Candidatus Scalindua japonica: one gene and its partner. Each later gene encodes a partner of the first gene's protein in a complex. Links are inferred from orthologs where the notes say so. Each region holds a gene or a part of one and is shown on either strand. Other genes may lie near its edges.

Region 1 (12,037 bases):
GGTGATGCCCGGTGACAATGCTAATTTGCAGATAGAGTTGATAACGCCGATAGCGATGGATAAGGAGTTGCGGTTTGCCATAAGAGAAGGTGGAAAGACCGTAGGCGCTGGTGTTGTTACTAAAATTATTGAATAAATAGAATATTAAGCCATGGGAAACAATATAGATTATAAAATCAGGATTAGGATGGAAGCTTACGATCATAGGATACTCGATCAATCTGCTGCGGAAATAATGGATACTGCCAAACGCACGGGAGCAAAAGTGTCTGGCCCGATTCCTTTGCCAACCCGTATGGAGAGGTATACGGTTCTTCGCTCACCGCATGTGGATAAAAAGTCCAGAGAACAATTTGAAATTAGAACTCACAAGCGGCTGATAGATATCATTGAGCCAACTCCGAAAACAGTTGATGCATTGAATAAACTTAATATGCCTGCTGGGATCGAGATAAAGATAAAAGCATAGGGCTTTGTTGAGTTTTAAAGAAAGAATTTTTGGTAAAATTTTATAGGTGCTTTATATGATTGCAGGATTACTCGGAAAAAAATTAGGTATGACTCAGATTTTTAGTAAGGAGGGCGGGTTGATACCGGTAACGTTATTGCAGGCAGGTCCTTGTGATCTCTTGCAAATAAAAACCAATGAAAATGATGGATATTCAGCCTTACAGCTTGGATTTGATGAGAGGAAGAAAAAGAGGTCTTCGAAAGCAGAGATAGGGCATTGTTCAAAGGTAAAGACAGGGGTGAAAAGATTAATAAGGGAGTTTCGTACCGATACAATAGGTGAAGAATATAAGCAAGGACAGGCTCTGACAGTTGCTGTTTTTGATGATGTGAAGTCGATAGATGTTACTGGTACCAGTAAAGGTAAAGGCTTTGCGGGTGCTATGAAGAGGTGGGGTTTTCGTGGAGGTCCAGCTACACACGGGTGTACTACGCCAAGGAGTGCTGGTTCCGTTGGTGCTGGTACAAGCCCAGGACATGTGCATAAAGGTAAAAAGATGGCGGGGAGAATGGGTGGTAAGAGAATTACAGTGAAAAACCTGAATGTAATAAAGGTAGATACGGATAGGAATCTTCTTGTAGTTAAAGGGGCGGTGCCTGGTCCAAATGGTGGATATATAATTATACGAAAGAGTAGAAGCGAATTATGATAAAAGTGCCAGTTTTTGATAGTGATGGAAATTCTTTGGAAGATGCGTCTTTTTCAGAAGAAAGTTTTGGTGGTAAGGTGCGTATGGGGCTATTGAGAGATGTGGTTATTATGCACGAGGCAAATCATAGGAGGGGGACGGCATCGACTAAAACTCGTGGAGAAGTCAAGGGTGGTGGTAAGAAGCCGTGGAAGCAGAAACATACGGGCAGAGCAAGGGTAGGTGATATTCGTTCTCCGATATGGAAAGGTGGTGGAGTTGTTTTCGGGCCTAGACCAAGAGATTACTCTTTTTCTATGCATCGTAAGGCTAAAAAGGTTGCTTTGCAATCTGCGATTTTGTCTAAATTGAAAGATAATGAAGTGGTATTGGTTGATAAGCTTGAATTGGATTCGCCAAGTACAAAGAAAATGGCAAATTTATTAAAAAGTTTGGAAATCAGAGAAGGTTGTCTTCTCGTGATTCGAGAGTTCGATGAAACGATTTGGAAATCTACCAGAAATATTTATAACGTGAAGGTCAGGGTTTCTTCTGACTTGAATGCGTATGATGTGGTAAAATACAAGAAACTGCTAGTGGTTAAAGATGTTTTAGATAATCTGAAATTTGAATAAATTAATCGAAGGTAAATTAAGAAAATATTATTATGGATTATTATCAGATAGTTAAAAAGCCTTTGTCTTCAGAAAAAAGTGTGGGAGATAGAGAATCGTCAAATTCATATCACTTTGAGGTAGATAAAAAGGCAAATAAAATCCAGGTGAAAGAGGCGATAGAGAAGCTGTTTGAAGTAAATGTTTTAACTGTTCGTACTTTAAACAGAATTGGAAAGACAAGGAAATATAGAAATAAAATATACAAAACAAGTGGGTGGAAAAAGGCAATAGTGACTTTGAAAGAAGGAGACCGGATTGACCTTGGTTACTAAAAAGTTATGAAAATTTGAAAGTGTGATATAAATGGGAATAAAACGATACAAACCTACGACTAATGGAAGGCGGCTTGGAACTGTCTCTGATTTTTCAGAGATAACAAGAGTTGCTCCTGAGAAAAAATTATTGCTTCCTGTTAATAAAAAGGGGGGAAGAAATAATGAGGGTAAAATTACCGTCAGGCATCGAGGTGGTGGGAGCAAGAGAAAGTATAGAATTGTTGACTTTAAAAGAGATAAGCATGGGGTTCCGGCTAAAGTTGCCACGATAGAGTACGACCCTAATCGTTCTGCCAACATCGCATTGCTGCATTATCTCGATGGCGAAAAACGTTATATATTGGCACCTGTTGGTTTGGTTGTTGGAAATCAAGTAATATCTGGTGAAAAAGTAGAGCTTCAAACGGGGAATAGTATGCCTCTAAAAAATATTCATTTGGGGATAGAAGTTCACAATATTGAATTAAGGCCTGGAGAGGGTGGAAAAATTGTTAAATCAGCAGGAAGTGTTGCTCGTGTTTTAGCTAAAGATGGTAAATACGTACAAATAGTGCTTCCTTCCGGTGAAGTCAGAAAGATTTTCCATGAATGTAGAGCTACTGTGGGTCGTGTTGGTAATACCGATCATATGGGCAATAGACTTGGAAAGGCTGGTAGGAGCAGATGGAAAGGGCGCAGGCCGCATGTAAGAGGTACGGCAATGAATCCTGTAGCACATCCTCTGGGTGGTGGTGAGGGTAGGAGCCACGGTGGTAGGCATCCATGTTCTCCGACAGGCGTTTTGGCAAAGGGTGGAAAGACAAGAAAGAGGAAGGCTACAAGTAATAAATTCATAGTAAGAAAAAGAAAGTCTAGGCGTAATTAATTCTAGTTAATATTAATTTATAAAAAAGAGTTTAAATTATGGGACGTTCAGTTAAAAAAGGCCCTTATGTAGATAGTAAATTACTTAAGAAAGTATTAAAGCAGAGGGATTCTGGTGTTAAAGACCCAATACGTACATGGTCTCGAAGTTGTATAATTATTCCGGAATTTGTGTCGCATACATTTATGGTACATAATGGTAAGATTTTCCAAAAACTGTTTATTATGGAAGATATGGTTGGACACAAACTTGGAGAATTTGCACCAACGAGGACTTATAGGGGTCATGGTGGAACAAAGAAGAAGTAAAAGTTTTAACGTAGATTGAATTTATATAATAATTAAATATTAAAATGAATTTTAAAGCAAGCTGTAGATATGTTAAGATGTCTCCGACAAAAACTAGATATGTTGTTGATCTAATAAGGGGAAAGTCAGTAAATCATGCTTTAGAGGCATTGAGATTGACAAATAAAAGGGCGTCTTTCTTTGTCGATAAAACGCTGAGGGCGGCAATTGCAGGTGCCAGTGAAAACCAGAGTATAGATATTGATTCTTTGTATGTAAAAGAAGTATATGTAGACGGTGGTCCGGCACGTAAATGGTTTAGGCCAAGGGCAAGAGGCGTTTCGTCAATGATAAAAAAACGTACAAGTCATATATCTCTGGTATTGTCTGACGAGAAGGAATAGGTATAGGTTCTTTGTTTGCAGAAGAGGCTTGTATTTATATAATTTCATTTTTTCTGAATTATAGTTTAGAAAGGCAAAAATGGGTCAAAAAGTTTGTCCAATAGGATTCAGGCTGGGAATAACAGAAAGCTGGCGTTCGCGGTGGTATGCAGATAAGAAGAAATTTGGCAAATTGCTTGTCGAAGATCAAAGAATAAGAAAATACATTAAAAAAAATTACCGTTTCACAGGAATTCCGAAAGTAGAAATTGAAAGAACGCGCGACGAAGGTGCTAAGATTATTATCTATTCTACAAGGCCTGGTTTAATTATTGGTCGTAAAGGCTCTGAAATTGAAAAATTAAAAAACGGTATTGAAAAAATAGTTGAGAAAAGTGTAGAGATCAAGGTTCAGGAAGTTGACAAACCGGAGTTGGAGGCTCAGTTGGTAGCGGAGAACATCGCTGAACAATTACAAAAAAGAGCAGCTTTTAGAAGAACAATAAAAAAAGCTATAGATGGGACAATAGGACTGGGTGCGAAAGGTATAAAAGTTCAGGTTTCAGGGCGTTTAGCCGGGGCTGAGATAGCTAGAACGGAAGGTGCTACCAAAGGAAGTATCCCTTTACATACGTTAAGGGCAAATATTGATTATGGATTTGCAGAATCTATGACTACTTATGGTACGATCGGTGTTAAAGTATGGATATATAAAGGGTTGGTTGATTTGGAAAAAGGAGTAAATTATGCGGTTGATGCCAAAAAGAGTTAAATTTAGAAAGACTCAAAGGGGAAAAATAAAAGGTAATGCTACAAGGGGAAACACTGTATGTTTTGGTGAGTTTGGTTTGCAGGCTATTGAACAGGGCTGGATTACAGCTCAACATATTGAGGCAGGTAGGGTTGCAGCTACACAATATATTTCAAGGGAAGGGAAATTAGTTATAAGAATATTCCCTCACAAACCGGTTACTGCAAAACCTATTGAAACCAGGATGGGCAAGGGTAAAGGTGAGCCTGATAAATGGGTAGCTGTTGTTAAACCGGGTACTATTCTATATGAGCTGGGAGGCGTGACAGAGGAGATGGCAAGACAAGCGTTTAATAGAATTGCTTACAAGATGCCAGTGAGGGTTGTTTTTGTTAAGAGGAGAGTGGCGATTTGAAGGCGAGTGAGATTAGAGAAAAATCGCATCAGGAAATGCTGGATGAGCTTGAGGCTTGCAAAAGAGAGTTGTTAAACTTCAGGTTTCAATGGCAAGCGGGCGAAATACGTAATTCGGCACAATACAAACAGATAAGAAAAGATATTGCAAGATTAAAGACCGTTTTGAGGGAAGTAGAATTAAGAAATAATACAGATCATACTAAGAAGAAAGAGGAATAAGAGTACATAATGGAAACTGAAAATAATAAAAAACACCGGAAGGCTGTAATAGGTGTAGTTTCAAGTAACAAGATGTTAAAAACGATTACGGTAAAAGCAGAAAGGCGTGTAAAGCATCCCAAATACGGAAAATATGTTAAAAGAGTAACTGTTTACAAGGCGCATGATGAAGAAAACAAAGCGGTTAACGGAGATAGGGTGGAGATTGTAGAGTCACGGCCAATAAGTAAGGATAAGCGCTGGCGATTAGTACGTATTGTGAAATAAATATAAGGAAGTTGATAAAATGATAATGGAACAAACCATGTTAGATGTTGCCGATAACTCGGGAGCAAAAATGGCAAAATGTATTAAGGTGCTTGGAGGATCAAGACGTGTTTATGCATCAGTTGGTGATATCATTGTGGTTGCGGTAAAGAAAGCTATTCCAAATGGTGTTGTAAAAAAGGGTGATGTTGCTAAAGGTGTGATTGTTAGGACTAAGAAAAATATAAGACGTGAGGATGGTTCTTATTTAAAGTTTGATAGAAATGCGATTGTGATTGTAGATGATGATGGAAGCCCAAAGGGTACCAGAATATTTGGTGCCGTTGCCAGGGAGTTAAGGCAAAAAAATTTCATGAGAATTATTTCATTAGCTCCTGAAGTAGTTTAAATATAATAATATGAAAGGGATTTTTTAAAAGATATGCATGTAAGAAGAAATGATATTATACAGGTTACTGCTGGTGATGACGCTGGAAAAACTGGTAAAATATTGAATGTTATGACAAAGCAGAACCGTGTTGTTGTAGAAGGTGTAAATTACATCCAAAAGCACGTAAAGCGTAGCGAGAAAAACCCTCAGGGGGGTCGTGTGCAAAAGGAGGCTCCTATATCAGCATCTAATGTGTTGTTAATATGTCAAAATAAAAATTGTGAGAAAAATGGGAAGGGTGTGCGAACCGGAAGCAAGTTTCTTGAGAATGGTGATAAGATCAGGGTTTGTTATAAATGTGGAAGCGAGATTGTTGCTTCCGAGTAAAATTTAAAAAACAGAAATATAAAAAAGAATGGCGCGATTAATAGAAAAATACAAAGAGGAAATTGTACCTAAGTTGATGGAAAAGTACAGTTTGAAGAACAAGCTGGAAGTACCAAAACTAGAGAAAATTGTTATAAATATGGGCGTTGGGAGGGCAAAAGAAAATAAAAAGCTTCTTCAGGATGCGATGAAGCATCTTGCAATACTTTCATGTCAGAAACCTTGTATGACTAGGGCTCGTAAGGATATTGCCGGTTTTAAGTTGAGAAAGGGTGATCCTGTTGGATGTAAAGTTACACTTCGTGATGTAATGGCATATGAATTTATGGATCGGTTGATAAGCATTGTTTTACCAAGAATTAAAGATTTTCGTGGCCTTTCGGCTAAGTCATTTGATGGTAGAGGCTGCTACACTTTGGGTATAAGCGAATTAGCAGTATTTCCAGAGATAGATATCGACGATATTGAATTTGTTCAGGGTATGGATATTACCTTTGTGGTATCTGTTAAGTCAGATGAACAGTCACGTGAAATGTTGAGGCTATTTGGAATGCCTTTTAGATCATAATTTTTTTGATAATTTTAAATTAATAATAGATTTATAAACACACGGAGTATATATGGCAAGAAAAGCATTGATAGTAAAATCTAAGAGGGAACCAAAATACAAAACTCGAAGGTATAATAGGTGCCAGCTTTGTGGGAGGCCAAGGGCATATTACAGAAAATTTCAAATATGTAGGTTGTGCTTCAGGGGCCTTGCTTCCAAAGGTGAGATTCCTGGTGTGAAGAAGGCAAGTTGGTAGAGTAAGAAATAAAAGATTTTTTAAAAGTGCATAGGGGTTTACTAAAATGAGTATGACTGATCCGGTTGCAGACATGTTGACGAGAATACGTAATGGTATTATGGTTGGTAGAGAAGCAGTAAATATTCCATCATCACGTATTAAGATAGGTATAGCAAAAGTTTTGAAAGAGGAAGGTTTTATAAACGATTTTAAGGAAATTCCTGACGAAAAACAAGGCGTGCTGAGGGTATATCTGAAATACGGGCAATTAAACCAGAAAGTAATTAGCTATATAAAAAGAGAAAGTAAGCCAGGCAAGAGAATATATAAGGGTGTTGAAGATATCGGTAAGGTTCTTAATGGTATTGGAATATCAATATTTTCGACTTCAAAGGGAATTTTGAGCAATAAAGAGTGTAGAGCACAGAATATAGGCGGAGAGCATATTTGTACAGTGTGGTAAATAAGATTATTAATTGCTTTTTTTAGACACGGAGTTAACTTTACTAAATTTATTAATTTTTAGCAATACAGAAAGACATATGTCACGAATAGGAAAAAAACCCATCGCGATACCAGACGGTGTCAGAATAAAGTGTGATAAAGATACTGTAACAATTGAAGGTCCTAAAGGAAAAATAGTGCAACCCATTCATTCGCTGATGAAAATTGAGGTAGATGAAGGGGCGAAACTTTTCAGCGTAGTACGTCCTTCTGAAGAGAGGCAGTGTAAAGAACTCCATGGTTTGACGCGTACGCTTTTGGCAAATAATGTTATTGGTGTTACAAATGGTTTTTCTAAGAGTCTGGAGATAATAGGATTAGGTTACAATATAAAAATGCAGGGCCAGGAACTAGTGTTACAATTAGGGTTTTCACATCCTATAAAAGTAAAAATTCCTGAGGATATAAATATTGAGATTCAAAACCAGACAAATCCAGGCAAATTTACGGTTGCTGGTATTGATAAGCAACAAGTTGGTCAGTTTGCGGCAAATATTAGGCGTTTACGTCCACCTGAACCATACAAGGGGAAGGGTGTGAAATATGCTGACGAGATTATCCGCAGAAAGGCAGGCAAAGCGGTGGCTTCTTCATCGTAGTTTTAGCATTCTTTTTATTAAAAAACAAGTCTATGGATATTATTAAGAAAAAAAACAAACAGCGACTAAGACGTCGTAAAGGAATAAGAAAAAAAATCCTTGGTCATAAAGAACGGCCGAGATTGAGTGTGTTCAGAAGCTCAAAGAATATTTATTGTCAATTAATAGATGACACTACCGGCAGGACACTGGCTAGCGCCTCAACATTGGAAAAAGATATTAAAGGTAAGGCTCCATATGGTGGAAATGTAAAGGCTGCGGAACTGGTAGGCCAGAAAATAGCCGAGGAAGCAACAAGACTGGGAATTACAAAAATAGTCTTTGATAGAGGTGGATACAAATATCATGGTAGGGTTAAGGCTTTAGCTGATAGCGCAAGAAATAATAGTCTTGTTTACTAAAGTGGTCATAAAGAAATATTGTAAATAATAGGGGGGTTCTTTTGGCGTATAAAAAAGATACTGATCAATTAGAAGAGACAGTTGTAAAAATCAATAGATGTACTAATGTGACAAAAGGTGGGAAAAGTATGAGCTTTAGCGCGTTAGTAGTTGTTGGTGATAAAAATGGGACTGTTGGATATGGTTTTGGTAAAGCAAGGGAAGTTCCAAATGCGGTTGGAAAGGCAGTAAAAGATGCGAATAGATATACATATTCAATTCCTGTTATAAATGGAACTATTCCGCACGAAGTGTGGGGATGTTATAAAACTGCAAAGGTGTTTATGAAACCGGCGGCACCCGGTACTGGAATTAAAGCGGGAACTTCGGCGAGATCAGTGCTGGAAGCTGTAGGCATTACTGATATTTTAACAAAATGTTATGGAACGAGAAATCCTTTGAATGTGGTTAAGGCTACAGCTGAGGGGCTTAAGTCGTTAAGAACCAAGCAGGAAATCGAATTATTGAGAGGTGTAAAGATAGAATGAATTTGATAGATGCTAAAAAAACATTCCAAAAAGCAAAGAAAAGAAAACGTGTTGGACGTGGACCGGGATCGGGTCACGGCAAAACAAGTTGTAAGGGATTTAAAGGACAAAAATCACGTTCAGGTGGCAATCTGAGAACAATATTTGAAGGTGGTCAGATGCCTCTGTTCCGTAGGATTCCGAAAAGAGGTTTTAATAATCCGTTTAAAAAGAAGTATATAATACTAAACGTTAAGGATTTTGAAAATTTTGATTCTGGTACTCGTGTTGATTTGAGCAAACTAAAAGATTGTGGTATGATAAAGAACATAAAATATGATTTAAAAGTTCTCGGTGAAGGAGTACTGACTAAATCACTTACTGTCGCAGCGCACAAATTTAGTGGAGCGGCAATTAATAAGATTAAAGAAGCGGGAGGAGAAGCAGAAACACTATCATGATAGAGAAGTTTACTAATATGTTTAAAATTCCTGAGTTGAGGAATAAGTTACTGATAACTCTTGGGTTGCTGGCTGTGTGTAGGTTAGGAGTATTTATTCCTATGCCGGGTATCGATACGACAGTATTAAAGACCTATTTTCAACAGTTTACACAATCAGGTGTCGGACAGTTATTGGGAATGGTTGATTTATTTGCTGGTGGGGCGATGAGTTCGGGAGCAATATTTGGATTGGGAATTATGCCTTATATCAGCGCCTCAATTATTTTTCAACTACTAGTAGGTGTTGTTCCATTTCTTGAAAGATTACAAAAAGAAGGCGATGCCGGTAGAAAAAAGATAAATCAATATACACGGTTGACCACTGTAGGTTTATGCCTTTTTCAGGCTTTTATAATGATACGTACTCTGTACGCAATTGAGATTAACGGTGTATCTGTTGTGCCTATACATATTCAGGGTGTACAGTTTCAGCTTATGGCAGCTGTTCTCTTGACAACAGGGACTGTGTTATTAATGTGGATAGGAGAGCAGATTGACGCGCATGGTATAGGTAGTGGTATCTCTTTAATAATCATGATTGGTATTATTGATAGGTTGCCATGGGCATTTAGTCAGATCTTGCAAAACTTTACTTTCTCGGTTGCTCCTGCTGAGCATGAGATAGGTATAGCGAAATTACTTTTGCTGATAGGTATGTTCCTTGCGATAATAGCTGGAGTTGTATATATTACTCAAGGGCAGAGGCGTATTCCTGTACAGCAGGCCAAACATACAAGGGGTAGAAAAGTATATGGCGGTCAGAAACATTTTCTTCCTCTTAAAGTAAATCAAGCTGGAGTAATGCCGATAATATTTGCACAATCTCTTCTGATTTTTCCTGCAGCTATAACTAAAGGATTACAGGTCAGATTTGAACCAGGGACATTTTGGTTCTGGATTACATCTAGAGTAACGGAAGCATTTCAAGGTGGCTTTGTATATGTGGTTATGTATATAGTACTAATTGCTTTCTTTTGTTATTTTTGGACAGCAATACAATTTAACCCCAAGGAGATGTCAAATAATATGAGAGACTATGGTAGCTTTATTCCCGGTATAAGACCTGGTCATCGTACAGCCGACTATCTCGAAGGTGTTATGAGCAGAATTACACTAGCAGGAGCTGCATTTTTGTCTTTGATTGCAATCTTGCCGATGATTATAGCTGGCGGGTTTGAGTTAAACAGGGCTGTTGCCAGTTTTTATGGTGGAACCGGTCTTTTGATTGTCGTTGGCGTAGCTCTTGATTTGGTTCAAAAGATAGAATCTCACTTGATTATGAGGCATTATGATGGCTTTCTGGGAGGAGGCAATAAAGTAAGAGGCAGAAGGGCTTGAGGCTTATATTTCATGGTCCTCCTGGTGTCGGTAAAGGAACACAGGCAGAAAGGATTAGCATAGCGGAAAATTTAAATCACGTTTCATCCGGTGATCTTTTACGGACTGCGGTCGATGCCAAAACAGAGATAGGGCTTAAAGCAAGAGAATATATCGAGAACGGTTTGTTAGTTCCGGACGAGCTGATAGTAAATATAGTTGCAGAAAAGATAAATTCAGCAGAGTGTAAAAATGGATTTATTTTAGATGGGTTTCCTAGAAATCTGTCACAGGCTAAAGTTCTTGATAGTACCCTTGAAAAAGTAGAAAAAAAAATAGATAGAGTTTTCAGCTTTACAGCTTCTGAAGAAGTTATCATTACACGTATCGCAGGTAGGAGAATCTGTAAATCATGTGGAGCGCAATATCACGAGTTATTCAGTCCTCCCTTAAAAGAGAATGTGTGTGATAAATGTAGCTCTAAGCTGTATCAGCGCAAAGATGATTATCCGGAAACAATAAAAGTAAGACTAAAAGTATATAAAGAGCAGACTGAAACATTGATTGATTACTATAATCAAAAAGGGATATTGATAGAAGTAAATTGTAATGGAGGAAAAAAAGAAATTCAGCAAAATATCCTTACCGGGTTACATTCTATGTCTGAAAAAGAGAGGGATACGGAATAGAGTGTGGTGATAAAACGCAAATCTGATCGAGAAATTGAAATTATGCGTAGCGCAGGGAGGATAGTTGCAGGCGCACTTGCAATGGCGAGGGAAATTGCAAAGGAAAATGTATCTACAGAAGATTTAAATACGCGGTTGGAAAGGTATGTTTTGCAAAAAGGTGGGATACCCGTATTCAAGGGTTATAGAGGGTACCCCAAAAGTATATGTACATCTGTTAACGAGGAAATAGTTCACGGAATTCCAGATCAGAGAAAACTCCGTATTGGTGATATACTTAGCGTAGATATAGGGGTTGAATTTAATAAATATGTTGCAGATGCAGCGATAACTATTCCAATTGGAGAGATTTCTGAAGAAGCGAGGTCTTTATTACAAGTATGTGAAGAATCGTTAAATAAGGCTATTGAAAAAGTAAGTGCAAACAACAAATTATCAGAAATTTCCAGATCAATACAAGAATATGTCGAGAGTAAAGGCCTCTCTGTAATACGGGATTATACCGGGCATGGAATTGGAAGGCAGATGCACGAAGATCCGCAAATCCCAAACTTTGTTAGCAAAGAGTTGTTAAGGGCCGATGAAATACTTTTACAGGGAATGGCGTTAGCAATAGAACCTATGATATGTGTAGGTAAATATGATACGGAAGTTCTAAAAAATAAATGGACAGTTGTAACAAAAGATAGAAAAC
Region 2 (12,241 bases), on another replicon or contig:
GGTACTCATGACTGCATTAACCACGGCATTAGGGTTAATCCCGATACTGCTCAGCCATGGGACCGGCTCGGAGATTCAAAAACCGTTGGCAACTGTTGTAGTTGGAGGTTTGATATCATCAACGTTTCTTACCCTGATTGTACTTCCAACGCTTTACGGTTGGTTTGAGAAAAAGGGAGTATAGCTTAAAAAGAGAACATCTGACAACATATTTCAAGGAGAAGTAAATATGGCTAATTTCTTGTTGATTGGATATGTCTAATCTTTGACGGGCAGGTCATCCTGCTGAATTGTCTCAGGTCACGCAGACGATCTTCTTGTGGGAGAAGATCTATGTATTTTGTGTACTGCATACCGAATTTTCCGGCATCCTCATATCTTTGCCTTTCTGATCTGTTTTCAATATCGAATTTACGTTTGTAAAAGAGATGATACCTTATATACTCTTTGTCAAATTTACTCAGCTTCAATGATCTGTTCTGCAGTGCTACAAAGTATTTTAGTACCAGGTATTTCGTTACATTTGCTTGTAACTCCAGTTCCAGAAGGCTGAAAGGGCGATTCAATCTGTAATTCCGGGCTATAAACAGGAAGTGGTCCAGCTCTTCAATAAAGCTTGCACACAAATCGACATTTTCATCGTGTATGCCAAGCCTCGGGTCATTATTTTCCAACTCTCTGATTAACGCGTCCGGGTAATAAATGCTGACTTTAAGCGTAACTCCGTCGTTCCTTATCAAAACTTTTGCACCTGAATGACTATTAACAACCGTCCTTATTTTCTCCTTTGCATAGAACTCTTTATAACCTCTATCACCAATAATATATTGTTCAATATTGGTAATACCCGTATCCAGTGCGTAGGTCTTCTCTATCTTTCTTTGTAATTCCTTAATTAATGGATGTGTAGTTTTCATTTTAATCTTATTAAACTGTTAAGCCATAAAATCTTCTTTTATCAGGAATCTTTTCTACTTTAGGCACTTCCCGTTCTCTCCGCCAGAACGTCGTTGAGCTGGCGAACGGCCTGTCCGACAGGTCTTTTGGCGGGTAGTTCGCTTCCCGCCTGATAGGCTGGCGGATATACCGCGCTATGCAAGTCCTGGTTTTGTAGAACAAAGATATTCTTTGTTCATAAAACTGAGAACCTGAGAAACAGCCTCAAACCCTTCTGATAATTGTGATAGTGTGCCTGTCAACCTGATTCTTCTTGCGTTGGTGTGTTCCGATGCAAGGCCATAATACGTTTTCCCAAAACCCACATAATAATGTTCATCAAGAGGTCTCCGCTTGTATTCATATCGGTACTTGATATATTCCGGAATCATCCCTGTGAGGAAAAGAGTATAATTTCCTATATGACAGTAGATATAAAACTTTTCAAGGTTATCTGAATTTAGAGAATCCGCGATCATATCTACGATATATTGATGAGACTTTTTTTCATCATCACCCATACTGAATAATTTTGAACTTTCGATAAATTGTGCCAACATGTTTGCAATATAGTTTGAAACGTAATTGTCTTCAAGCAGGCACATAAGCCTGTTCTCATTCCATGGGATGATAGGTTCGGTTTTGTTTAATGCGTCTATTGTCTTTTCAATAAATTTTGTGTCTTCTCTTTTCTCTTTAAACGCCCTTCTTATAAGTAAAGAAAACAGGAAGTAGGGAGAAATAGCCAGGATACGTTCCGTACAGCTCATCACTTTGTTGAACACCCTGTCACTGTCGATCATTTTAGCTATTACATCTTCATCCCCGTTTATCAAACTTGCAATTTTATCGTAATCATTCCTTTTGGTCACATAGCTTTCGATAAGGAAAAGGAGGTCTTTGTCGGATAATCCTTGTAAGCTCTCTTTTTGAAGTTCCTTAACAGCTTCGTCTTTCTCCATAGTTTTCTCCCTGGTAATTTGAAAAGTTTACATTTAGAAAATCGAACCTTATCTTATTAGTACAAAGAGTTAAAAGACATACCTCTCTTTAGAAAGAGAGGGCGGCTTTGTTTATGTAACAGATTATATCTACTTATACCGATAAGTTACACGAAAATAGTTTATGATTTGCAATATTAAAAAGCAATATTTGTACCAAAAGCATATTAATTGTCATTTTTACAACGTATTATAAAAGAATTGTGTGGCATTTAACATTTGCGCTCTTGTTGTTAAGAGAATATAGTGGGTAGTTATTGTACATAAAGTGGACACTTTTGTAACAACAATATAGCTTAATCTGGCAACGTGAAGAAAACCTGAAAAAAATAGTTGAAAACTTACAGCCTTTTACTATATAATGCAAAGTTTACTTAAAAATAAATAATTCTTAGTATGTCTAGTCTGCTTGACATCCACTCTTTATTAATCACTTTTTTTATTTGTAACTTTTCAAAAAGGAATATGCTATGACCACCCTTACGTTAGATTATAAGGTTGCCGACATAAACCTGGCGGATTGGGGACGTCGTGAAACCACTCTTGCCGAAGGTGAAATGCCCGGCTTAATGAGCCTTAGGAAAAAATATGAGAATGAGCAACCCCTGAAGGGCGCTAAAATTATCGGCTGTATCCATATGACAATACAGACTGCTGTTTTGATCGAAACACTTGTTGCCCTTGGAGCGGAAGTACGCTGGTCTTCATGTAACATTTTTTCCACTCAAGACCACGCCGCCGCAGCTATGGCTGCTGCAGGTGTTGCTGTTTATGCCTGGAAGGGCCAGACAGAAGAGGAAGGTTCATGGTGCATCGAACAGACTATTATCAAGGACGGAAAACCGTGGGATGCCAATGTATTACTTGATGACGGCGGAGATCTCACAGCCATGGTCCACGAGAAATACCCGGAGATGCTTGACAAGATCCACGGCATTACAGAAGAGACTACAACCGGTGTTCACAGACTTTTCGACATGATGGCAAAAGGAGAGTTAAAGGTACCGGCCATCAACGTCAACGACTCTGTAACAAAATCCAAAAATGATAATAAGTACGGATGCCGCCACAGCTTGAATGATGCTATTAAGCGCGGAACAGACGCTCTTCTTTCCGGCAAAAAAGCCCTCGTTGTAGGTTACGGTGATGTCGGTAAGGGCTCTGCCCAGAGTCTGAATCAAGAAGGAATGATCGTAAAAATCTCTGAGATTGATCCTATCTGTGGCATGCAGGCATGCATGGACGGATTCGAAGTTGTTTCTCCTTATGTTGATGGAAACAACACCGGCTCTCCTGATTGTATCGACAAACAGTTGTTGGAAAAAACTGATCTGATCGTAACAACAACCGGTAATGTAAATGTATGCGACCGTAATATGCTGGCTACAGTGAAACGAGGAGCTATCGTTTGTAATATCGGCCACTTTGATCATGAGATAGACACTCAATTCATGCGCGACAACTGGAGATGGGAAGAGGTGAAACCACAAGTCCATAAAGTCTATAGGTCTGATGACGCTGAAGACTATATTCTTCTTCTCTCTGAAGGACGTCTTGTAAACCTTGGTAACGCGACCGGCCATCCGTCACGCATTATGGATGGATCATTCACTAATCAGGTACTTGCGCAGATGTTTCTCTACAAGGAAGCATGGGCAGACAAACCTGAGTCTGAAAGAGAACCTGTTTATGTAAAGGTCCTTCCCAAGAAGCTGGATGAAGAGGTTGCTGCAGAGATGGTGAAAGGTTTTTCAGGAGTGATTACACGCATGACACAGGAACAATCTGAGTATATCAGTACTCCAATTGAAGGTCCATTTAAGCCTGAAACTTATCGATACTAATGGTCCTTTTATTAAGATACTCTATGAAAAAAGCACAGGAAACCAGTGTTCCTGTGCTTTTTTCTTAAAGGCTTATCCAGTCAAATTATCAAATTGGAGCGTCAAGAACAAATGTATTATCACGCCTGTTTTCAAACGGAGCATCCATAACGAAGCCCGTCAGGCCTGCCCGACTTGTCATTCAGGCGGGGAAACCGGTGCTACACATTTTCAAAACATTTCTTCTTTTTTTTATCCTTACTCATTTTTTTATAAAGAGCCCTCATGCTTTCTAAAGTAATTACAACTTCCGGATGGTCTGGACCAAGGGTCTTTTTTAATATTTTCAAGGCATGCTCATAAAGAGGTTCTGCTTCTATATATCTACCCTGATTATAGTAAAGCTCCGCCAGATTGTTCAAAGATATCGCAACATCAGGGTGATCTGGCCCGAGGGATTTTTCATTTATCTCTAATGCTCGTTTATAAAGGGGTTCAATTTCAGCATAAGAACCTTTGATGACGTAAAGTTCGGCAATCTTGTTCAAAGATATCGCGACTTTTGGGTTATCAGGACCAAATGTATCTTCCGCAACTTTTAATGCTTCTTCTGACACACTTAATGCATCCGGGTATCGTTTCTGGTTAATAAGTGTATCTGCCTTATTGTTCAATTTCTCCCACAGGACTTCCTGGGCATAAGCGGATATGGAAAAAGATAATACCATCGCCATTATTATAAAAACGACTTTAGCCCTGAATGATACCAGTTGTTCTATAATTTTTACGAATATCGTCATAAATATGTATTCCTGTTAAGAAAGTACAAGGTAAAGTAAGACTAACCACATAATACTGACAACCTGGTAACTTTGTATACTATTATCATGAGTTAAGTTACAGGATTATCGACTGGGAGACACGGATATCAAATTATTATATTCGAACTGTACATCATAATCTGAACCATTGGAGGAGGTTAAAGTTCCCATACCGTGTAATAAGCCGTCTTTAAAATCGCCTACGTATTTTTCTCCGTTAGGCATGGTTAAAGCGCCCTTGCCGTTGAACTCACCATTATTGAACATTCCCACATATTTCTCACCATTTGTCTTAGTCATAGTACCCTGGCCTTCATATTTGTCATCCGCAAACTCTCCGACATAAATTGAATTATCAGATAAGGTTAATGTGCCTTGACCGTTATACTTACCATTCTCAAAATTCCCTACATATTTTGCGCCATCAAAACAGGTAAAAGTACCCTGGCCGCTAAACGCGCCACCCTTGAAATCTCCAACATAACTTGAACCATCATGCAGAGTCAAAGAGCCTTGACCATTGTATTTACCATTATCAAATGTTCCAATATATTTTGTTCCGTCAAAATATGTTAAAGTGCCTTCTCCGTCATATACCCCTGCTTTAAAATTTCCCACATATTCTTCTATGCCAAAGAGAGTATAAGTACCATGTCCGTTTTCACAATCCCCTTCTACACAAACTCCAAGTCCACCAAAAGAATACAGAGGAGAAAAACAGACTCCCAACATTAATATTCCAAAAACTGTTACGAAATATTTTAAATATTCTTTATATTCTCTTATGTCTTTCATTGTAAAGAAGCCTTTCTGTACAAAAATGTTATTACAGCAATTAAATTAGATAAGAATTTTCTTATGAGGGAGTGACACAGAAGTAAGATGTCTGCGTCACTCCTTTTTCATTAGTTACTGTACGGTGAAACAATCAAATTAATTTCTGATTATAACCCTGCCTCTTTTTTCAGTATCTCCGCCTTATCTGTCTTTTCCCATGAGAAGGAATCTTCAGTTCTTCCAAAATGACCATGACTGGCCGTAGCCTTGTATATAGGCCTTCTCAACTGCAGACCATCGATGATGCCTTTTGGTGTAAGATCGAAATGTTTGTCAACCAGTTCTTCTATCTTTGACTCTGGAATTTTAGCCGTATTTTCTGTTGAAACCAGTACTGACATTGGCTTTGCCACACCAATAGCGTAAGACAGTTGGACTTCGCATGCATCCGCTAACCCCGCGGCCACGATATTCTTGGCTACGTATCGTGCGGCATAGGCGGCGCTTCGGTCAACTTTTGACGGGTCTTTCCCGGAAAATGCTCCCCCACCATGCCTCGCTCTGCCGCCATAAGTATCAACAATGATCTTTCTTCCGGTTAAACCACAGTCTCCCTGTGGTCCGCCAACTACAAATCGTCCGGTCGGATTTATATAATATTTGGTTTTGTCATCCAGGAATTTTGCGGGAATAACCTCTTTTACAACTTTCTCTATTATATCCTCTTTAAGCTGAACATGTGAAACGTCAGGTGCGTGCTGGGAGGAGATAACCACCGCATCCACCCTGATCGGTTTGCTTCCTTCATATTCAACAGTTACCTGTGATTTACCATCTGGACGAAGATAACCCAGGACCCCGGTCTGCCTTTGGTCAGCAAGTTTTTTGACTAAATGATGAGCCATGCAGATTGGCAGAGGCATTAGCTCTTCCGTTTCGTTACAGGCAAAGCCGAACATCATACCCTGGTCACCCGCCCCATGTTCACTGTGCAGACCTTCACCTTCTGAGACACCTTGTGCAATATCCGGAGACTGTTTGTCAAGAGTTGTCATAACGGCGCAGGTTTCATAGTCAAATCCCATAGATGAATCACTGTAGCCAATATCCTTAATAGTCTGCCTGACTATACCTGGTATATCTATAACCGCTTTAGTAGATATTTCACCGGCAACCAATGCCATTCCGGTTGTTACCAGTGTTTCGCATGCAACTCGTGACATCGGGTCCTGTGCTAAGATTGCGTCCAATACGGCGTCGGACACCTGGTCGGCAATCTTATCAGGATGCCCCATGGATACAGATTCAGAAGTAAATAAATGGTTTCCTTTTTTCATTTGATTCTCTTTTCCTTTCCAAAGTTCTTGTTCAAATTCAATCTATATAAAATAGAAGAGGACAGTTTACTTACACACTGTCTTAAACTTTCATTACTTTTTTGTTTTACAAGAATAAAATAAATGATTAATTCATTATAATATTTCTTATTATTTCTATATTTCTATTTGTCGCACCTCTTTTTTCATTAATTATCTTTTGTGCTTTTAGCCCCATCTCCTTTGCAGTTTCAGGATCCCTGATAAAAGTTTCAATTGTTTCAAAAAGTTCGACTTCTGTTTTGGCGACTTTGGCCGCATCGTTTTTGAGAAGAAGTTCGGTTTCTTCTTTAAAGTTAAAAGTATGCGGACCAAAGACAACCGGTTTTCCCAGCCCAGCCGGTTCCATCATATTTTGACCTCCGGATGGAATAAGGCTCTTCCCAACAAAAACGTAATTTGACAGAGAATAAATCTTTCCTAAATCACCGACAGTATCAATTAATATGATTGTTTTCTTTGTCTTCTGCCATTCGTAATGAGAGCGTTCTGCCTCTGTTTTTCGTACAGACACAAACCCCATTTTTTCTATCAGCCTGGCAACGTCTCTGGCTCTTTCAATATGTCTTGGTACCAGAATTAATTTTAAATTCGGATAGGTTTCATTCAACTTTGCATAGATTCTGACTAAGACCTCTTCTTCACCATCATGCGTACTTCCACCTACAAGCACTAAATCATCATCGTTTATATGAAATAGTCCTTTCAGCTCCTTACTGACGCCTTCATCAATACGGGTTGGTATATTGTCATATTTCATTGTGCCGGTAACAAAAATTTGTTTATCGGCTATACCTAAATCACGAAAACGCTGTGCGTCAAGCTCAGTCCTTGCACAAAAAGTATTCATTTCATTAGTCAGGCTTTTACGAAAATCCTTCGAAATGTAACTGAGAGCTCGGTATGCCTTAAGAGATCTATCGGATATTCGTCCGTTAACTATGATAACGGGTATTTTTTTCTTATAAGCCGATATTAAAAAATTCGGCCATATTTCAAGTTCGACGAGAAGAATAAAATTCGGTTTTTTCTTCAAAATCACTTTTTTTGTTATCCAGCTCAGGTCGGCAGGTAAAAAGAAAACGTTTTTATCAGAAAAGGTTTTTTCTGCTACCGAGAAACCGGTATTTGTTGTCGCGGATATAAAAATCTCGCATTCAGGGAACTCTTCATCAATCCTCTTTACAATGCTTTTCGCTGTAATGACTTCACCTACAGACGCGCCATGTACCCAGATACCCGGTTTATTGCCTGTCCTGTCTGTTGTTATTCCAAATCTTTGATTCAATCCGGTACGATAGCGTTTACTTGTTACCATTTTGAATAATAAATACGGCGAGCCAAATAAAGATGCGGTTAAATAAAATGAATCAAAAATTAATGGCATCCTGTTTTATAGTTGTTAAAATGGAAATTTCTCATGTGGTTAGTTTTGGCCACAGCATGCTTTATACTTTTTCCCGCTTCCACAAGGACAAGGCTGGTTCCTGCCGACTTTAGCAGTGGCACGAATGGGTTCCGGTCTCTGTTTGGTCTGACCACTATTGGTTATCATTGCCTCATCTCTTTCCCTTCTTGGAGCTGGCATCTCAGGCATGGTATTGAGAGAGTCCTGATAGACAAAGTTGTCAGGGTTCCACACATCTTTACTATCTATTATTTCGGGCCTGACTCGTAATTTAAAAATCAGATCTGTAACTTCTTCCCTGATAGATGCCATCATGCTTTCAAACATTATCAGCGCTTCACGCTTGTATTCTATCTTTGGGTCAACCTGGGCGTAGCCTCTCAGCCCAATACCTGATTTCAGGTGATCCATTGCATAGAGATGATCTTTCCATTTGGTGTCAACTTTTTCAAGCAAAAGAATTTGCTCAATTTTTCTCAGTTCCTCTGCTCCAATCTCCTTCTCTTTCGCGTCATAAGCATCACTTGCAGTATCAAGTAACAGGTCTTCAACATTTTCCTTTGTTTCTACATTTTGCGCCTTTAAGTCAAATTTTATACCGAATTTCTGTTTATACCATTTATGCAGACCATCTAAATCCCATTCGTCACTGTGTGATTTCGGATCGATATAATGGTCTACTGTCTCTACAATGCTCTCTTCAATCATTTTAAGCAGGTCTTCCCTGAGGTCTTCCTGAGCAAGGACCCTCTGCCTCCATGTATAAATGGTTTTTCTCTGTTCGTCCATCACCTCATCATACTCAAGAAGATTTTTACGTATTTCGAAATTATGTTGTTCAACCTTTTTTTGCGCCCTTTCGATTGATTTGGATACCATGGAGTGCTCTATCGCCATGCCATCTGTCATGCCAAATTTCTTTAATATGTTGCCAACCCTCTCCGGTGCGAAGATACGCATTAAGTCATCTTCGAGTGAAACATAAAACCGTGATGAACCCGGATCTCCCTGACGTCCTGTACGACCTCGTAACTGGTTATCAATACGCCGCGCCTCATGTCTTTCCGTTCCTATTACATGAAGACCCCCTAACTCTTTAACTCCATTGCCCAGTACAATGTCCGTACCTCTTCCGGCCATATTTGTCGCAATTGTGACATTTCCCTTGTGTCCGGCCTTTGCAATTATTGCGGCCTCTCGTTCATGGTTTTTTGCATTGAGGACTTCATGTTCTATACCACGCCGTCTTAGCGCATTGCTGAACATTTCAGACTTTTCTATTGAAATAGTCCCGACCAGGATTGGTTGGCCCTTTTCATGCACTTCAGCTATCTCTTCAATTATAGCATTTTCTTTTTCTTTTCCCGTTCCATAGATTCTGTCCGGATAGTGTTGGCGTTGTAAAGGTTTGTTTGTCGGTATAACATCTACTCCCAATCCGTATATACTGGCAAATTCAGCCGCTTCTGTATAGGCCGTACCAGTCATCCCTGAAAGTTTAGTATAGAGACGGTAAAAATTCTGAAGCGTAATTGTGGCAAGTGTCTGACTCTCTTCTTTTATCTTTAGCTGTTCTTTTGCCTGTATGGCCTGGTGAAGTCCGTCACTCCACATCCTGCCTTCCATCAATCTTCCCGTAAATTCGTCTACGATGATAACATCTTTTCCCTGAACAACGTAGTCTGTGTCTTTTATAAACAGTGAGTGGGCACGTAAGCTCTGTTCGATATAGTGGGGCCAGTCCATGTGAATGTCAGAATATATACTGTCAACGCCAAGCTCTTTTTCTACAATACCAATTCCTTCATCAGTTAAATTAACACCTTTTTCCTTCTCTTTTACTTCGTAATGTTTACCCGGTTTCAACTTTCTGGCGATCTTGTCAGCAGTAAAGTATTTTTCCGTTGATTCGTCAGATGGACCTGAAATTATGAGAGGTGTCCTGGCCTCGTCGATCAGGATACTGTCAACTTCATCAACAATGGCATAGTTTAATGCTCCCTGTACCTGTTCTTCAAGGTGCACTCTCATATTGTCTCTCAGGTAATCAAAACCAAACTCATTATTGGTACCATAAGTGATATCCGCTTTATAAGCGGCTTTCTTATCGTCATAGCTCTGATTACTCTGTATCGCGCCTGCAGAAAGGCCCAGAAATTCATACATGGGCAACATCCAGTTCATATCTCTATTGGCAAGATAATCGTTTACGGTAACAACGTGAACGCCTTTACCCGCAATAGCATTAAGATATGCCGGCAATGTTGCTACAAGTGTTTTACCTTCACCTGTTGTCATCTCCGCAATGTTTCCCCTGTGTAATACAATCCCTCCAATCAGCTGAACATCAAAATGCCTCATGGTCTTGTCCGGGCTGTCTGCATTGGGTACTAATAACACCCTTCTGCTGGCCTCTCTGGCAACGGCAAAAGCCTCCGGCAAAATATCATCGAGCGTCTCTCCGGCAGCAAGCCTTTCCCTGAATGTGTCAGTCTTTTGCCTGAGTTCTGCATCAGTTAACGCCTGTAGGCCGCTTTCAAGTGAATTTATATGTTCTACTATCGGCTTCAGGGTTTTTAAAACCCGATCGCTTGCAGTACCAAAAATCTTTGTAAATATACTCATTATTATGGTTTATGTCTGAAAAATTGAAAAATTTAATTAAACCAGATTTAAGAAAAAGTGTCAACTCAAATTAGATATCTTGTCAAGCCATTTAGAAATGTCAGGTTTTTAAAGAAACAGAAACACGTGGTAATCATTGATAAAAAAAGGGCAATCTCAATGATTGCCCTTTTTTTACATATTGAGTACTCAATGACTCCGCAAAGAATACCTATGTTTCCTAATCTGTTTTTTTCGATTCAGGTAATAACTGATTGCTGGATTTAGCAACCAATTCATTGTTTTTTTCTCAAAACACTTGTTCCAATCTCTATTCAGCTAACCTCAATCTTCCTTGGCAACGATTCCTCAGCCTTTGGTAATGTCAAGGTCAAGACCCCATCAGTTAGGCCTGCATCAATTTTTGCTGTATCAATAATATTTGATACGGTAAATCGTCGGGTATAATGACCTACATTGTACTCGGTATATACCGGATTGAGATTTTCATAAGGTGAATGGTCTATCTTGGCATCAACCTCCAGGTTATTATTTTCCAGGGTGATATTTACGTTCTCCTTTCGAACGCCAGGAACATCCATAATTACAACCAGGCTTTTTTCAGTTTCCGCAATATCGGTTTTAGGAATATAATATTTTCCAGGAATAGTCCTCTCTCCGGTAAATTCGGTTTTTTCCGGCTTCCTGTTTTCAGCTTTCGTAATTTCTTTCGTTTCCTTACTCATGATATCCTCCTTTCAATTAATTATTGGATAGTTATTTGTTTGGATTTATCCGACTCTGCGCGTGACAGGGAGATTACCAGAAGGCCGTCTTTATATTCCGCTTTTACCTTATCGGATTCAACGTTAAATGGCAGTCTCAACGTCCTGTCAAATTTAGAGGAGTTACGTTCAACACGGTGATAACTGACGTTTTCGTTGTACTCTATGATGCGTTCTCCAGCGAGTCGAATGGTATTTCCTTTTACTTCTATGTTCAGGTCCTCCTTTTTTACTCCGGGTAATTCTGCGACAAGGACCAAATCACCACTCTTTTCAAAAATATTAACCGGTGGATGCACGCCTCGACTGGTTGTTGTGCTATCAAAGAAACCGGTGTCAAACGCACGGTCCACGGCGTCCTGTAATCCTAATAAAGTTTCAAGTGCTCCTGATAGTAACATGTCAGACCTCCTCTCAAAGTTAAGGTATATTTTCTTATAAACTATTATTCCGTTCGGCCATGTTGAGACGCCGGGTTTCCCGCATCTCAACATTAGCCAGGTTTAGTCACTCTTACTTAACGGTGATCTTCTTTGTCTCCGCATTCTCCATCTTTGGCAGTGTAATTTCCAGTACACCCTTATGCTCCTTTGCCTCTATCTCATCTCTTTTAACATGTTTGGGCAGATTAATTGTACGGGTAAAGCGGCCATACGATCTTTCTACACGGTGATAAGACTTACTACTATCCTCTTTCTCTTCCTTTTTTT

The links.
Region 2: the proteins of secY (region 1) and secA are in contact, whole or in part, in a crystal structure (PDB 3DIN), measured with the Thermotoga maritima proteins. The link is inferred for Candidatus Scalindua japonica from one-to-one orthologs. Residues at the interface, in WP_004081795.1 of Thermotoga maritima: Glu108, Gly109, Glu110, Glu111, Ala236, Glu237, Arg238, Arg239, Ile240, Thr241, Ile242, Gln243, Tyr244, Ala245, Arg246, Arg247, Val248, Thr249, Gly250, Arg251, Arg252, Val253, Tyr254, Gly256, Ala257, Ser258, Thr259, Tyr260, Leu261, Pro262; in WP_004082002.1 of Thermotoga maritima: Glu261, Ala262, Arg263, Lys300, Ala301, Arg302, Thr303, Ile304, Ile305, Leu323, Tyr324, Asp325, Pro326, Val329, Ser330, Tyr333, Ile336, Lys340, Phe345, Val349, Glu363, Phe364, Tyr374, Ser375, Gly376, Gly377, Glu393, Ile395, Thr482, Ser483.

The regions. Positions count from the first base shown.
Region 1 is NZ_BAOS01000029.1:43,084-55,120, forward strand. What follows is about bases 8,485-11,483. They hold secY (preprotein translocase subunit SecY), read left to right. Parts: upstream 8,485-9,292; coding sequence 9,293-10,675; downstream 10,676-11,483. Other genes in these bases: rpsE (30S ribosomal protein S5), read left to right, coding at 8,485-8,856; rplO (50S ribosomal protein L15), read left to right, coding at 8,853-9,296; SCALIN_RS17055 (adenylate kinase), read left to right, coding at 10,672-11,343; map (type I methionyl aminopeptidase), read left to right, coding at 11,350-11,483. Also shown: tuf (elongation factor Tu), read left to right, coding at 1-136; rpsJ (30S ribosomal protein S10), read left to right, coding at 152-469; rplC (50S ribosomal protein L3), read left to right, coding at 525-1,160; rplD (50S ribosomal protein L4), read left to right, coding at 1,157-1,774; SCALIN_RS16965 (50S ribosomal protein L23), read left to right, coding at 1,807-2,088; rplB (50S ribosomal protein L2), read left to right, coding at 2,120-2,956; rpsS (30S ribosomal protein S19), read left to right, coding at 2,995-3,264; rplV (50S ribosomal protein L22), read left to right, coding at 3,309-3,647; rpsC (30S ribosomal protein S3), read left to right, coding at 3,727-4,398; rplP (50S ribosomal protein L16), read left to right, coding at 4,373-4,792; rpmC (50S ribosomal protein L29), read left to right, coding at 4,789-5,013; rpsQ (30S ribosomal protein S17), read left to right, coding at 5,023-5,280; rplN (50S ribosomal protein L14), read left to right, coding at 5,300-5,668; rplX (50S ribosomal protein L24), read left to right, coding at 5,702-6,037; rplE (50S ribosomal protein L5), read left to right, coding at 6,066-6,605; SCALIN_RS17020 (type Z 30S ribosomal protein S14), read left to right, coding at 6,658-6,843; and 5 more genes. UniProt on the Escherichia coli protein: The central subunit of the protein translocation channel SecYEG. Consists of two halves formed by TMs 1-5 and 6-10.
Region 2 is NZ_BAOS01000027.1:34,074-46,314, reverse strand. Bases 7,961-11,163 are described here. They hold secA (preprotein translocase subunit SecA), read right to left. Parts: upstream 10,768-11,163; coding sequence 8,161-10,767; downstream 7,961-8,160. Other genes in these bases: SCALIN_RS13615 (Hsp20/alpha crystallin family protein), read right to left, coding at 11,082-11,163; SCALIN_RS13625 (3-deoxy-D-manno-octulosonic acid transferase), read right to left, coding at 7,961-8,052. In the rest of the region: SCALIN_RS13660 (efflux RND transporter permease subunit), read left to right, coding at 1-184; SCALIN_RS13655 (hypothetical protein), read right to left, coding at 234-917; SCALIN_RS13650 (hypothetical protein), read right to left, coding at 1,092-1,898; ahcY (adenosylhomocysteinase), read left to right, coding at 2,408-3,781; SCALIN_RS13640 (tetratricopeptide repeat protein), read right to left, coding at 3,982-4,560; SCALIN_RS13635 (MORN repeat-containing protein), read right to left, coding at 4,666-5,376; metK (methionine adenosyltransferase), read right to left, coding at 5,526-6,695; more of SCALIN_RS13625, read right to left, coding at 6,823-7,960; more of SCALIN_RS13615, read right to left, coding at 11,164-11,492; SCALIN_RS13610 (Hsp20/alpha crystallin family protein), read right to left, coding at 11,513-11,932; SCALIN_RS13605 (Hsp20/alpha crystallin family protein), read right to left, coding at 12,045-12,241. UniProt on the Escherichia coli protein: Required for protein export, interacts with the SecYEG preprotein conducting channel.